DNA from 3 places in the Paenibacillus sp. FSL R10-2796 genome. Region 2 is predicted to be linked to each of the others. Evidence: riboswitches for the same ligand, from Rfam matches in the RefSeq annotation. Region 2 holds a riboswitch; each other region holds the start of a gene.
The links. Region 2 has a riboswitch for cyclic di-AMP ahead of NST58_RS00190 (3D domain-containing protein). Riboswitches for the same ligand answer to the same signal wherever they lie in the genome.
Positions count from the first base shown of each region.

Region 1: another riboswitch for cyclic di-AMP. It lies ahead of NST58_RS03130 (hypothetical protein); the one in region 2 lies ahead of NST58_RS00190 (3D domain-containing protein).
Region 3: another riboswitch for cyclic di-AMP. It lies ahead of NST58_RS27820 (alpha/beta hydrolase); the one in region 2 lies ahead of NST58_RS00190 (3D domain-containing protein).

Region 1 covers NZ_CP150178.1:661,648-665,883, forward strand. Annotated here, with positions in the region: gene NST58_RS03120 (hypothetical protein) at 128-580, opposite strand; gene NST58_RS03125 (hypothetical protein) at 622-1,143, opposite strand; gene NST58_RS03130 (hypothetical protein) at 1,158-1,712, opposite strand; cyclic di-AMP (ydaO/yuaA leader) riboswitch at 1,781-1,945, opposite strand; cyclic di-AMP (ydaO/yuaA leader) riboswitch at 2,365-2,554, shown strand; gene NST58_RS03135 (hypothetical protein) at 2,806-3,222, shown strand; gene kdpA (potassium-transporting ATPase subunit KdpA) at 3,439-4,236, shown strand, end outside.
Region 2 covers NZ_CP150178.1:40,123-44,358, forward strand. Annotated here, with positions in the region: gene NST58_RS00180 (HD domain-containing protein) at 1-950, shown strand, start outside; gene NST58_RS00185 (TatD family hydrolase) at 1,002-1,772, shown strand; cyclic di-AMP (ydaO/yuaA leader) riboswitch at 1,971-2,200, shown strand; gene NST58_RS00190 (3D domain-containing protein) at 2,486-3,652, shown strand; gene rnmV (ribonuclease M5) at 3,829-4,236, shown strand, end outside.
Region 3 covers NZ_CP150178.1:6,240,721-6,244,956, forward strand. Annotated here, with positions in the region: gene selD (selenide, water dikinase SelD) at 1-376, opposite strand, end outside; gene NST58_RS27820 (alpha/beta hydrolase) at 979-1,788, opposite strand; cyclic di-AMP (ydaO/yuaA leader) riboswitch at 1,894-2,080, opposite strand; partial or broken gene NST58_RS27825 (glyoxalase) at 2,342-2,437, shown strand; gene NST58_RS27830 (hypothetical protein) at 2,515-2,688, opposite strand; gene NST58_RS27835 (Nif3-like dinuclear metal center hexameric protein) at 2,773-3,573, opposite strand; gene NST58_RS27840 (alpha-glucuronidase family glycosyl hydrolase) at 3,592-4,236, opposite strand, start outside.

The DNA.
Region 1 (4,236 bases), 620 kb from region 2:
GCTCATCGCTCGAGATTTTTACTGGAGTCCGAACGCCGGCCATATTTGTGGAAAAGCTTCAATTAAAGGCTCCTGAGTCCGTTAGATGCTTCATGCGCTCAAAGATCGTTTGAATTCTAGTCAGAGACTAAATTATAGAAAGATTTGCGCTCGTTAGTACATCCGCTTGGGCGGTCATCTGCTCCCGTACAGCTCTAAGCTGTGCTTTCAATGCAGGAACACTTTTTTGCAGAATAATGCTTATTTGAGAAAGAGGCAGCTTTAAGCCGTACCACAATACCTTCACAAGCTGTTCCTCCCAAGGTAATGCCTTAGCCGATAGAAGCGAGCGCCGGGCAAAAGAATCAGCACACTGGCGAATACAAGTGCGGTAAGCGTGGATAGAGAATAACTGAGGATCGAATTCATCCTGACGATATATTTTATGAAGCTCTGTGAAGGTGCGTATAGTAACCTTGTCCGCCTCATTAGATTGTTCTAACAACATGGAACTAAGTACGTAGACTTCATTAGTATACTTTTGGACACACTCTGCAAATTTAGTACTGTAGGTGGACTCGGGAGGTAAGGGGTCAGGCATGGTGAAACACGATCCTTTCAGAATGAGAGATTTGCTTGAATCTATAATATAGAAAAGTAAGAGATTGATTTATTGATGAGATCAGCGGTGTCTGGTTCCGGGCAACTGTGTTTCTGCTGGGAGGTACTGGATAAAGCTTTGGAAGGTTTGTAGTAGAGCCGTTCACTTCTGGAATTGCTCCCCCCTGCTGCAACACTGTACAGACGCCCTTGCTGAATATGCCCTGCCAAGGATTTACCCTGGAGCTTGGCCTTTAAATCCTGCAAAGCACCCTGAACTAGCTCAAGCTTAACCTGCTCCCAATCTGAACCTTCGCGGCGGACCTTATCCAGCGCTTCCTCAAGACGGCAATGACAGATAGCCCGTAAAAAAGAACTCCATTTAATGAGATCGAAATTTTTGGTGTTGGCAGAGATCAGACAAGCCCCCCAGCTGCAACCTCCCTTACAGGTGAGTTTTAGAATACCATAACGGCAGCCTTCAGCCCCTTCCATTCCATAGTGGATAGGCTCGGGTTCATCCAATACAAATACTTCAATGCGGGATAGTCTGCGCTGGTCCATAGTAGGGTTCCTCCTTAGATTTCCAAAAGCTTTAAGTCTACATGATGAGTGACACTAGCCTTTTCTACACAAGCGAGCATTTCCATTTTATTCTCACAGACTGCGGTATGCTCTAGCCATAGTCGGAACTTCTCTTTCCGTATAACAGATAGATGTAAGGGAAAGGTGCTGCGGGATCTCAAGACATACCAACCGGCGCTTACATCTTTCCAAGGCTCCTTGAAGGCTGTAAACCACGGGAGTTTTTGGTGTGATGACCAATCCTGCTGCTGCTGTTGTTCTCGAATTTTTTTATATATCTCATATACAATCTTAGAGTCTAAACAGTCTTTACAAGAAGAAGGTGTGCTGAACTGGCGAAGGGCTTGGATCTGGTTCTGGCCAAATGCATAGCCTACAATGTACCTGTGATTATGTTCTTCGAACCACAAGGCCCCGAAACAAACGTAATTTAGACTTATCGGCTCAAGCAGCCCTTGATGTATCCCTAAATAATAGTGCTTCAAAACATTCACCCCATCCAGCGTGCTATCACCTAATAAGCTCAGGTAACGCAAAAACCGCAGCAAGAGGAGGACCTCTGCTGCGGTTTTGGATTACAGGCAGATATACCTGGGCCAAAGCGTGGCGGATCAAGGGTCTCTCTCTTTACGCTTACGAGGTTAGCTGTCGGATTCGGACGGTGAGAGTCGCCCTACCTATTGAGACTTATGCAGTCTCCTTTGGATTCACCCCAAGTAGGCCAGGTGGCCTGATGGTTCCCCCGTTCCCTGCGAATGCAGGAACTCAGCGTTGATTGTTTTTCATGAATTAGATTCAACCCGAATCATACTCTTTTCAAGATTTTCTGTAAAAAACGGAAAATGTTCTTTTAGAGCAATTTTAACCATATCCTGCCGACTACGACTGAAAAACGAGGTAAATAGGTATTTATGGCGTGTTATCGCGCCTCTTTCTCGCTCAGCCTCAGCTTCTTGCGTTTCTACCTATAATGGGAATTTGCAGTATTTTCGCTCTAAAAAGGTGAATAAAATCACATGGGTTATAGATAGCGATTAAACGCTCCAAACTCGAGTAAACAAGAGATATAGAGAGATTAGATATCAAGTAAGCGCTATCTAATGGGAAAATAGTTTTTAATTTGCATTATTTTGGCATCATTCAGGTTTTACAAGTCTTCGTGCATAAGAGTATGATTACTCCTGTTTCAACGACAATCGAATATTTGATCCGCTTAATTTCCGGTAAGGAAAGCGGGGGAACCAACAATCGGCAGCCGATGTGAGAGTCGGAAGCCGATTATGGGGTGAATCCTGTAGAGGGTGTGAGTGAGCTCGCATCTATACAGGTAGGGCGACTCTCACCGCCCGAATCCGACAGCTAACCTCGTAAGCGTATGGAGAGAGGATGAGTGCAATGTGACCGCTAGCGAGCCACAGAGGAGATCCTTTGTGGCTTTTTGCTGTGCTCTTAGAAGCAAAGCATTTATGGAGGCCTCCCCTAAGAGGTCGCTAAATTCATCATTAGCGGTATTTGTAAGGCAGCGTCTAATGACGTGACACAACCGAGCTTTAGGTTGTGCCCGAAAATGACGATAGGTCAACATCCTTTCGGAGATTTTCGTTGCCTCCTTGTTGTAAATGAGCAGGAGGAGAAAAAAAGATGACGGATCAGAATGAATATGTGCTTGTATGTGCGCCTACAAAGGCGGGAGAACATTTCATTAAACTTCTGAAGTTCAGGGGTATTAAGATGGCGGGATTAACCAACAATGTGGCTGAGAAAGCTTTACTTGAGGAGCTCGGGATTGAGCAGGTTATTCTAGTGGATACCCGCCATCAGAGCACTTGGTTTCGCCCATCGTTCCCGGTAGGCAGGGTATATCTGTTTGAGAGCAGCTTTCCGCTTTGCTGCCGCTATATTCAGATGTGCCGTACCTGGACGACACAGCCGATTTTTGTGATTACAAGTTCAATAAATCCTAGATTGGTCTATAAAAGACTTGGTGCGAGCTATGTAATCTATTCCCATAGTGGTGATGCTGATTTTCTAATCGATAGATCACCTCATCAAGGATAATGGAAGGAGTGCGGAAGATATGATGGATCTGTATATGGTGGCTTCGTTAGCTGTAATTTACGGGTTATTTTATGGCTTTATGCGCTGGTGCGCAGGTGTAGTTGAGGATACGGGGAGGGATAAGCTGTGATTCTAGTAATCGCTGTTACCCTACTGTTGTTTATATATCTGGTTTACGCGTTGATTCATCCTGAGAAATTTTAAGGAGGGGCATTCATGGGCATTTTGCAAATAGTCGTCGTAATTGTAATTCTCATCTTGCTGGTCAAGCCGATGGGAACGTATTTATATCATGTATTTTCTAACGAACCGAATCGTACGGATCGCTGGTTTGCAGGCACAGAGAAAGGTATTTATAAGCTGATCGGCCTGAAAAAACGGGACGGAATGTCCTGGAAGAAGTATGCACTCAGCTTTGTTTTAACTAATATCGTACTGGTTGCTTTCAGTTATATTTTTCTAAGATTACAGCGGGGATTGCCGCTGAACCCGAATGGAATTGCCGATATGGAACAGACGCTTTCATTCAATACGGTGATCAGCTTTATGACCAATACGAACCTGCAGCATTATAGCGGGGAGACGGGACTATCGTATTTTTCACAAATGGCAGTCATCACGATGATGATGTTCACGTCTGCAGCGAGCGGATTTTCTGTTGCGGTTGCTTTTGTCAGAGGGATTACAGGACAGAAATCAGTCGGGAACTTTTTCGAGGACTTCGTAAAAGCACATATTCGTGTATTCATTCCATTAGCTCTGCTAGTTTCATTGGTGCTGGTAGGATTGCATGTGCCACAAACGCTCAAGCCATCGCTTGAGGTCACTACACTTGAAGGCCAGACGCAACAAATCGCTATCGGTCCAGTCGCTTCTTTGGAATCAATTAAACACTTAGGTACGAATGGTGGCGGCTTCTTCGGAGCCAATTCAGCACATCCTTTTGAGAACCCTAATCCACTTACGAACGTTCTGGAGATTCTCTCTATGTGGATGCTGCCAGCCTCTTTGCCA
Region 2 (4,236 bases):
AAGCTTTTGAAATGAACCATGAGGATTGGACCTGCCGAATTATTTTGGAGGACACGGAGATCACCGAAATATTGCGTGATGTGGAGGAAGATTTTCCTCGTAAAGTAGCCTCAGTTATCTCTAAGACATATGAGCATGAAATTGTTGTCAATTTGGTTTCTAGTCCGCTGGATGCTGATCGTATGGATTATTTGCTGCGTGATGCGTACTATACAGGTGTAAACTATGGAACCATCGATATTGATCGGATTTTGAGAATGCTTCGTCCTTATAATGGGCGGATTGTAGTAAAAGAATCAGGTATGCATGCCATTGAAGATTATTTAATGTCGCGTTATCAAATGTACTGGCAGGTATATTTTCATCCGGTGACGCGCAGCTCTGAAATTATTTTGCGTCAAATCTTCCGTAGAGCTAAAGAGTTGTTCCAAGAGGGGTACAAATTTCGCTTTATGATCGCTCCGCTGGAAGATCTCTTTCGAGGAGAAGTAACAGTGAAGCAATATTTAATGCTTGATGAGGCACTGGTACAGACTGCTTTTATGCAATGGACCCTTGAAGAAGATGAGTTATTAAGCGACTTGTGTACCCGTTTTATTCATCGTAAACTGTATAAATATGTAGAGATCGAGAATTTGGATACAGATATGATTACGGAAATCCGCAGCAGTTTTGCGGGAGCGGGACTTAACCCAGAATATGACTTAGAGATTGATTATCCGACAGATTTGCCTTATGATGTGTTCCGTCCAGGAGCAGCCTTCGACAATAATCAAATTTTACTGCTTGATCGGAATGAGCAATTGCGGGAAATTTCAGAGGTATCGGATATTGTGCGCTCAATAAGCGGGATTCATCGTGGCAGATATCACCTATATTTCCCACAGGATAAGCTGAAAAAAGCCCTTACACGGTTGCCCTCTTCTGTAGCAGAGATTTTTGCAAAATAATACAAATATTTATGGAACTATTGATAAAAACAACAAGGAGTGAGCTTTAAAATGTATCTGTTCGACACTCATACACATTTAGATGCGCCTCAATTCGACGAGGATCGCGAGGAAGTTATAGCTCGTGCAGTAGAGGCCGGAGTTAGCAAGATGATCAATATTGGATTTAATCGGGAAACGATCCCTTCAACGATGAAGCTGGCTGAATCTTATGATTATATTTATGCAGCGGTGGGCTGGCATCCACAGGATGCGATTGATATGAAAGAGGGGGACCTCGATTGGATCGCCTCTCTTTGCAGCCATGAGAAAGTGGTGGCCATCGGAGAGATTGGGTTGGATTATTATTGGGATACCTCTCCCAAGGATGTGCAGCAGGAGGTCTTCCGCAAACAAATTGGACTAGCCCGTGAACTAAAAATGCCAATCTGCATACATGACCGTGATGCCCATGAAGATGTCGTACGGATTTTACGGGAGGAAAAAGCAAATGAAATTGGTGGCGTAATGCATTCTTTCTCAGGCAGCTGGGAAACCGCAAAAATGTGTCTAGATCTAGGATTTCATTTGTCATTTGGAGGACCGATCACGTTCAAAAATGCCAGAGTGCCTAAAGAGGTGCTTGCACAGACGCCATTGGACCGATTATTGATCGAAACAGACGCTCCATATTTGACTCCACACCCCTTCCGAGGCAAGCGAAATGAGAGTGCTCATGTGAAGTTAGTAGCAGAGGCTGCGGCTGAAATTAAAGGGTTAACATGGGAAGAATTGGCTAAAATTACGTATACGAACGCACTGGAACGATTTGGGATTGTCTGAAAACAGGAGTAAAACGGGTGAAAAATAGAGAATGGCCGATATATTAAACTTTTTTAATATAAAAACGGCTGATTATTACAATATTTTAACCATATATTTGCGTAAACGTGGTTGAATCGTCCTTTACAACATGCATCAAAACAGGATATCATCTTTTCAGTGATGTGAGCTGTTGTTATTGTGACAGCCATTGATTCATGGATCGTCTCGCTGAGTCTCCGTATGGAGAACGGGGGAACCAATATTGAACTGCCGCATGCCTGTATCTTGAATACGACTAGGAATTGCCGCAGAACAATATTTGATTTCTTCACGTGGTCTTTGGGGTGAATTTAAGGGCAACCGCCGTGAGCGGGTGACCTGAAATAGGGCGTCTCTCTTTCGTCCGAACCCGACAGCTAACCCCGTAAGCGCAAGTAAGAGAGGCAACCTCGTGCACAAACATTCCCGCGTATTCTGACATCGGAGAAGCCACGAAAGAGTCCTCAAGAGAACTCTTTTTAGGCTTCTTTATTTTTGAATAAACTGAATGTTGCCCGCATACTGTTATATAACAGGTGTGGGAGTAGCTGTGCCGAGCAGGCGATCCATGAGCAGGAGACGCTAAGTTAATACGTGCGTATCCTGTGACAATCTCAAATAGTTTCGTCAAAGAAATTCAGTCCTCATGATATACAAATTGACGACGAGGCTATGTAAGGAGGATGGAGAGAATGGGCTTATTCCAACCAGAGGTATCCCATGATTCGCAGTCATCCAGCAGGTCTTTCGCATTACGGTGGGAGCAAGTAAATACTCGCGTACTTTTACTTGCAGGTGTGATTTCAATCGCAATCGCGCTGTTAATTCTGCTGTACGTACACGGTCAAAGTAATAAACAATTAGTTTTAGTAATAGACGGGCAAACACAGACACTTGAAACGCGAGAAGCACTTCTTGGTGATGTGTTGGAGAAAGAGCAAATTTCGCTGCAGCCGCATGATGAATTATCTTTAGGTCTGAGTGATGAAATAAAAGACGGTGACCGTGTCGTTATCAATCGTGCGCAGAAATTTAGCCTTACTGCGGACGGAGCAACAAAAACGTTATATACGACCGAAGACACTATCGGTCAAGCGATTGACAAACTGGGTATCAACCTAGAAGGCTATGATAAGATTTTTCCTTCGTTAGACACCACCATCTCTGCTGACATGGAGATTAAGATCGTTCGTATCAACAAGCAAACGGTACAGCGAACAACTAACTTACCTTTCCGTGTTATTAAGACAGCAGATCCCTCCCTTACTGTGGGAACAGTTAGAGTGGCACAGGCAGGCAAACCAGGCGTCATGGTTCAGCATATTGAAAAGATCTATCAAGACGGAGAACTGGCCTCTATGCGCATGATCGGCAAGGAAGTACAAACGGTAACAAAAGATAAGATCATTGCCGTTGGTACTAAAGCACTTCCTAAGCCTACTGTAGTTGCTAAAGCTACAACAACTTCCAAATCAAGCACTACCTCCAAAACGACTAAAGTTAGCGCTAAGACTAAGAACGTCACAAGCAAGGCTGGCGTAGACTTTGAGTACAAGAAGATGATTAAGAACGTCTCCATGACAGCTTATTCGTCAGAAGAGCCAGGGATAGGTACTAAAACTGCCTCCGGAACACGCGTAACGGAAGGTCGTACAATTGCAGTAGATCCGAATGTAATTCCTATTGGCTGGTGGGTTTATATCGATGGGCTTGGATTCCGCCGTGCAGAGGATACTGGCGGTGCCATTAAAGGCAATAAAGTGGATGTCTATTATGATTCCCTGAGCCATGCTCGTAATTTCGGCCGTAAATCACGTACCGTTTATGTGATTGGACCTGTGAAACCAGAGCTTAACTAGAACTGAAGCTTTTGCAAAAAATCCTTTGATAAGCTATAGTGATGATAACCGTTAAGGAACGCTGGATGATCATTTCGTTGATCGCAGAGCAACCGCTCATCACTTATACATTCTTTAACCAAAAGAAGAGGAGCGAATCCTCTTCTTTTTGCTTTTTTTGGAAGGAGTCAAGAAATATGATTAAGGAATTAATCGTCGTTGAAGGCAAAAGCGATACCGTAGCCATTAAGCGTGCTGTAGAAGCGGATACCATTGAGACAGGCGGCTCTGCTGTAAACCGGACTGTAATTGCTAAGATCGCGCTTGCTATGGAACGTAGAGGGGTTATTATTCTTACGGACCCGGACCATGCTGGGGAGCGAATTCGTAAAATCGTTTCAGCGAAGGTGCCGGGCTGCAAGCATGCTTTTATTCCAGAGAAGGACGCAACTCGAAAAGGGGATATCGGTGTAGAGAATGCATCGCCAGAGGCGATTCGTCATGCGCTGCGTAATGTACATACCTCTTTTGAAGGAGCACCTGCTTTGATTGGTATTGATGATCTTATGGCCGCTGGAATGCTTGTACACCCTCGGGCTGCTGAA
Region 3 (4,236 bases), 1.1 Mb from region 2:
CACCGCGCAAAATGTCACCGAGAATGCTTTTATCTAAAACAGAAATAGGAAAGGCCACAATATTAAGCACCGTAAGCGGCTTTCCACCCATCGCATAAATATCACTTAATGCATTGGCTGCTGCAATTTGACCAAATGAATAGGGATCATCCACGATCGGCGTGAAAAAATCAACAGTTTGCACTAACGCTAATTCATCACTTAAACGATACACCCCTGCATCATCACTAGTATCAAGACCTACTAGTAGATCCGGGTTAGGAACAGTTGGTGGCAGACTACGAATAACCTGCATGAGATCGGCGGGACCGATTTTGCAGCCGCAGCCCCCTTTTGAAGATAATGAAGTCAGTTTTATAGTTTCAGCTTGAGACATCATGACTCAGCTCCTTTAGTATGAATTATCTTAATCTTACACGAGTAGATCGCATTGTACAAAATGCAAGAGTAGCAGATGTGCTGCTTGTTACGCCTTCCTCTATACACTTACCATCACTACTTAGGTCTACCGTTCTTTCCCACGTCGGGTGAGCTATATTTGATGCTGTGGTAGGGTGGGGACATTAAGTGGCGTTCTAGGTACAATATGCTTGTAAATGTTCAACATCCATCGGTTAGTAAAATAACCAAAGGCTGGCTCATTCGTAGATTTTACTACTGATAAGCCAGCCTTTAATTGGATGTCCATTATATTAGGGAAATCCTCCCTAATGTTCATCGATAATCGCTTTAAAATGAGGTTTTTAGGGAATTCCTCCCTAAAAATTCATGCAAATACCCATTTATGGCTAAAAACATCCTATTATTAGGGAGGATTTCCCTAATCTACGTTCTAGGAGCCATAATCTCCTTCATTTTAGGGAGAATTCCCCTAAAGTTCTTCCCAGAAAGACGACCCATAGCCAGCTCATTCCGCCCTGGCTATGGGACGCCTATTTTCTCACTTAAACGCTTCGCTTGTGAAGGTCTCCCTATAGATCAGCTAATCTGCTGACTGCCCTGCTGCTTCTCTAAGAAACGCTGAAGAATCGCATTGAATTGCTCCGGCTGGCACAGATTACTTGGATCTAATGCGTTCGGAATAATCGCCAACTGCGCCTGCGGCAGCTGAGACACCATTTCCTTCATACAATTCACTCCAAATTCATTAAAGTCCCCCACAATACATAATGCAGGACGTTTAAAAGCCTTTAAACATCTGGTGTAATCAACATGGCTCGTAGCCAGCCTTTGCCGATATAACTCCCGGGGGCGTTTGTCCAGCAGTCCTCTTCTAATCTCATTGTAGGCCAGACTCCAGCGCTCTCGGTACATCATCCGAATCGAAGGCAACACCAGCTCGCTTGGGAGATAATACATTAGTAAACTGCAATATGCTGCCATAGTTTGTATTTTCCCTACTATTGTTGATCCGTGAGTCCTACAAAAGCTATCCGCGACCACAATGGCTTTTACACGCTCAGGATATTGTTTGGCAATATGCTGAACGACTAAGCCACCATAGGCGATTCCTACAAAAACTGCTTCACGGATACCTAGGTCATTCAACAGCATAATCAGATCCAGACATTGCGTCTCAATAATCTCATGTGGGGCCTCCAGCAGTTTACCAGACTTGCCATTCCCCCGTAAATCGCACAAAATCACTTTATATTTATCGGAAAAATACTCCAGCTGTGGTTTGAACATACTGTGTGTTAATCCATGTCCATGGATAAACACAACCGGAGTGCCAGTTCCATTGATTTCATAATAGAGCGAAGTTCCGTTCAGTTTAGCGATAGGCAAAGGTAACACCTCTTTCATAATAAATTCTACGACTATATCTGCTTAAAAACGCAGCAAAAAACCACAGAGGGATTCTCTGTGGCTATTCATCACTAAACACGCCATTCATCCTCTCTCCATACGCTTACGAGGTTAGCTGTCGGATTCGGGCAGTGAGAGTTGCCCTACCTGCAGGGATGCATATTATGCACCCGGAACAGGATTCACCCCATAACCAGTGCCGACTCTCACATCGGCTGCCAGTTGTTGGTTCCCCCGCTTTCCAGAAACGGAAATTAAGCGGATTGCTTATGTAATTGTAAATTTAAGATAATTCTCAGTTCTGAGATGAATCATACTCTTGTAAGGTTTTCTTGTAAAGGAGGGCTCTGGTCAAAATAATGTTGAAAGCAATGCTTTTCATTTCATATTAAGCATACTCTTCATTTTCTCTTTCTTTTGCTCTTGTTTACTCGTTTTCTTTAGAAAAACAGCTCTGAAGCAAGCGAAAAAGGGGGTGATTCACCAGTACTTTCCTATTTAATAAGAAACGACAATCTTCAATACCAATATTGGGCCAGTTTCTGTACCTTGGGGTGTTCGTCGTTTCTATGTCCCCGATCCGTTTGGCAAGCTTGTTAATATTATTTCACATGAACAGCACGAATGATTTCATAAAAAAGAAAAAAGCTAAGCAGAATCAGAGATCTCCCCCTGTCCACTTAGCTTCCTTTTACAATACTATGGCTACAAAAGATCGGCGTTTTTCAATGCATGCTCCCAGCTTGGAAAAAAGAACAGCGCACTTCTCATAAGCTCTGGGTCGCTTTGCTTCACTTGTTTTTTACTGATCGAGCTTCCGTCGCTTTGCAGCTTTTTGATCCGACTTAATACTTCATCAGCCTCCAAAGGAATTTCCATTGAAACACTCCTTTCTCAGTGACCTGTTTCCCTTCATTTTCTCCATAATATGTTTATTTATTCCGTACTCTTAATTTCCCCAGATTAAACCATCTGATAGATGGGTTGTTCAGCAATGAACCGGGTAGGAAGCATGGGATATTTGTCTGCTAAGATTTCAGCTAAATATTTCATCCCCGGTGCTTCACTCTCCGCATGACCTAACATGATGAGCGCTTTAGATTTGCCTTGGTGCCCTGCATCCCGCACATATTCCGGAGTCTCCCACTCTGGTCCTTCTCCAGCAATAATTAAATCAAGATTGTGATCATTAAAAAGCGGAATAGCCATCATCCCGCCTCCTCTGTAACCTACTAATATCCCTACGCGTTTGCAGGACAGAGACAGGTCACCAGCAGCGCGTACATAAGAGATGCCTAGCTTACTTTTAATATACTGAGCAGCTTCCATTACAGTCATAGCAGGAATAGTGAGAATCGTAGCAGCCGCTTGCTGCTCTTCCACATAGTCTGACCAATCCAGCTCTCGCAGCAAGCCCATCATAATCCCATCCGGCTCTTGCCGATGCCAATAATCATGATAACGAAAAATAGCTATTGGGGAATGTTCGATCAGACTTTTTTTCGCATGATAAACCGGATCACCTTCTAACCACTCGCTCGCTGCATGATGGCTATAAAATACACCTTCATGCGTGATCAGCAAATTGGCTCCTAACGCTATTGCTTGCTCCACAATATTTTGTGTGGCAGAGAAGGCCGTAATAATCCCTGTGACTTCAGTTTCCGGTTCCCCTGAGTTCAGAATATCCACAGTCCCTTCTACCTGTTCCACAGTTCCCATTAAATCTTTCAAAATCGCTCTAATCGTGAGGCTCACTATCATCATCCCTCGGTTCAAAATCTAATAAATCTTTCTGCCTTTAAGATCCTCAATTCCGCTCTTACGATAAAAATACGTATTGATCCGATCTCTCCATTCCTGCGCATGCTCTGCTTGCTCTTCAAGACGTTGCTTCACTTGCACATACAATCCACTATCCATGCTGCCTTCAAGTGATTTCCATGTTGCTAGAAGCTGTGCAGCCTGCTCTGCCCCCTCGAAATGAGTATCGTAGATATGTTGTATAACCGTTTGCCCCGATTGCAGAACATGCGTGTATGGAACATGATGGAAGAACAGCAGCAGCTCTTCTGGACAAGACGCTAGATTCTCATAATTTGATGCATTAAGACCCATATACTGTCCGCTATACCCCGTTCCCGATTTGACTGAACGATCCACACCAATGCCCTTATGATCCGCATAATGGTACGTTCCCCACTTGGCGTATTCATATCCATCCACATTCGGCCCATAATGATGATCCGGATTAACCATCCAGCCCACACCTAATGGAGCTGTGTAAGATTCGTAAATCCTCCATGAGTCCATTAACATCCCGCGAATAGCAGCCACTAGACCTTCATCAGTGCCAAAGGTAAGGCGAATCCATTCCTCAGCTATTTCTTTTGCCGTCAGCTCCGGATTCCAAATTAATCTCCCATA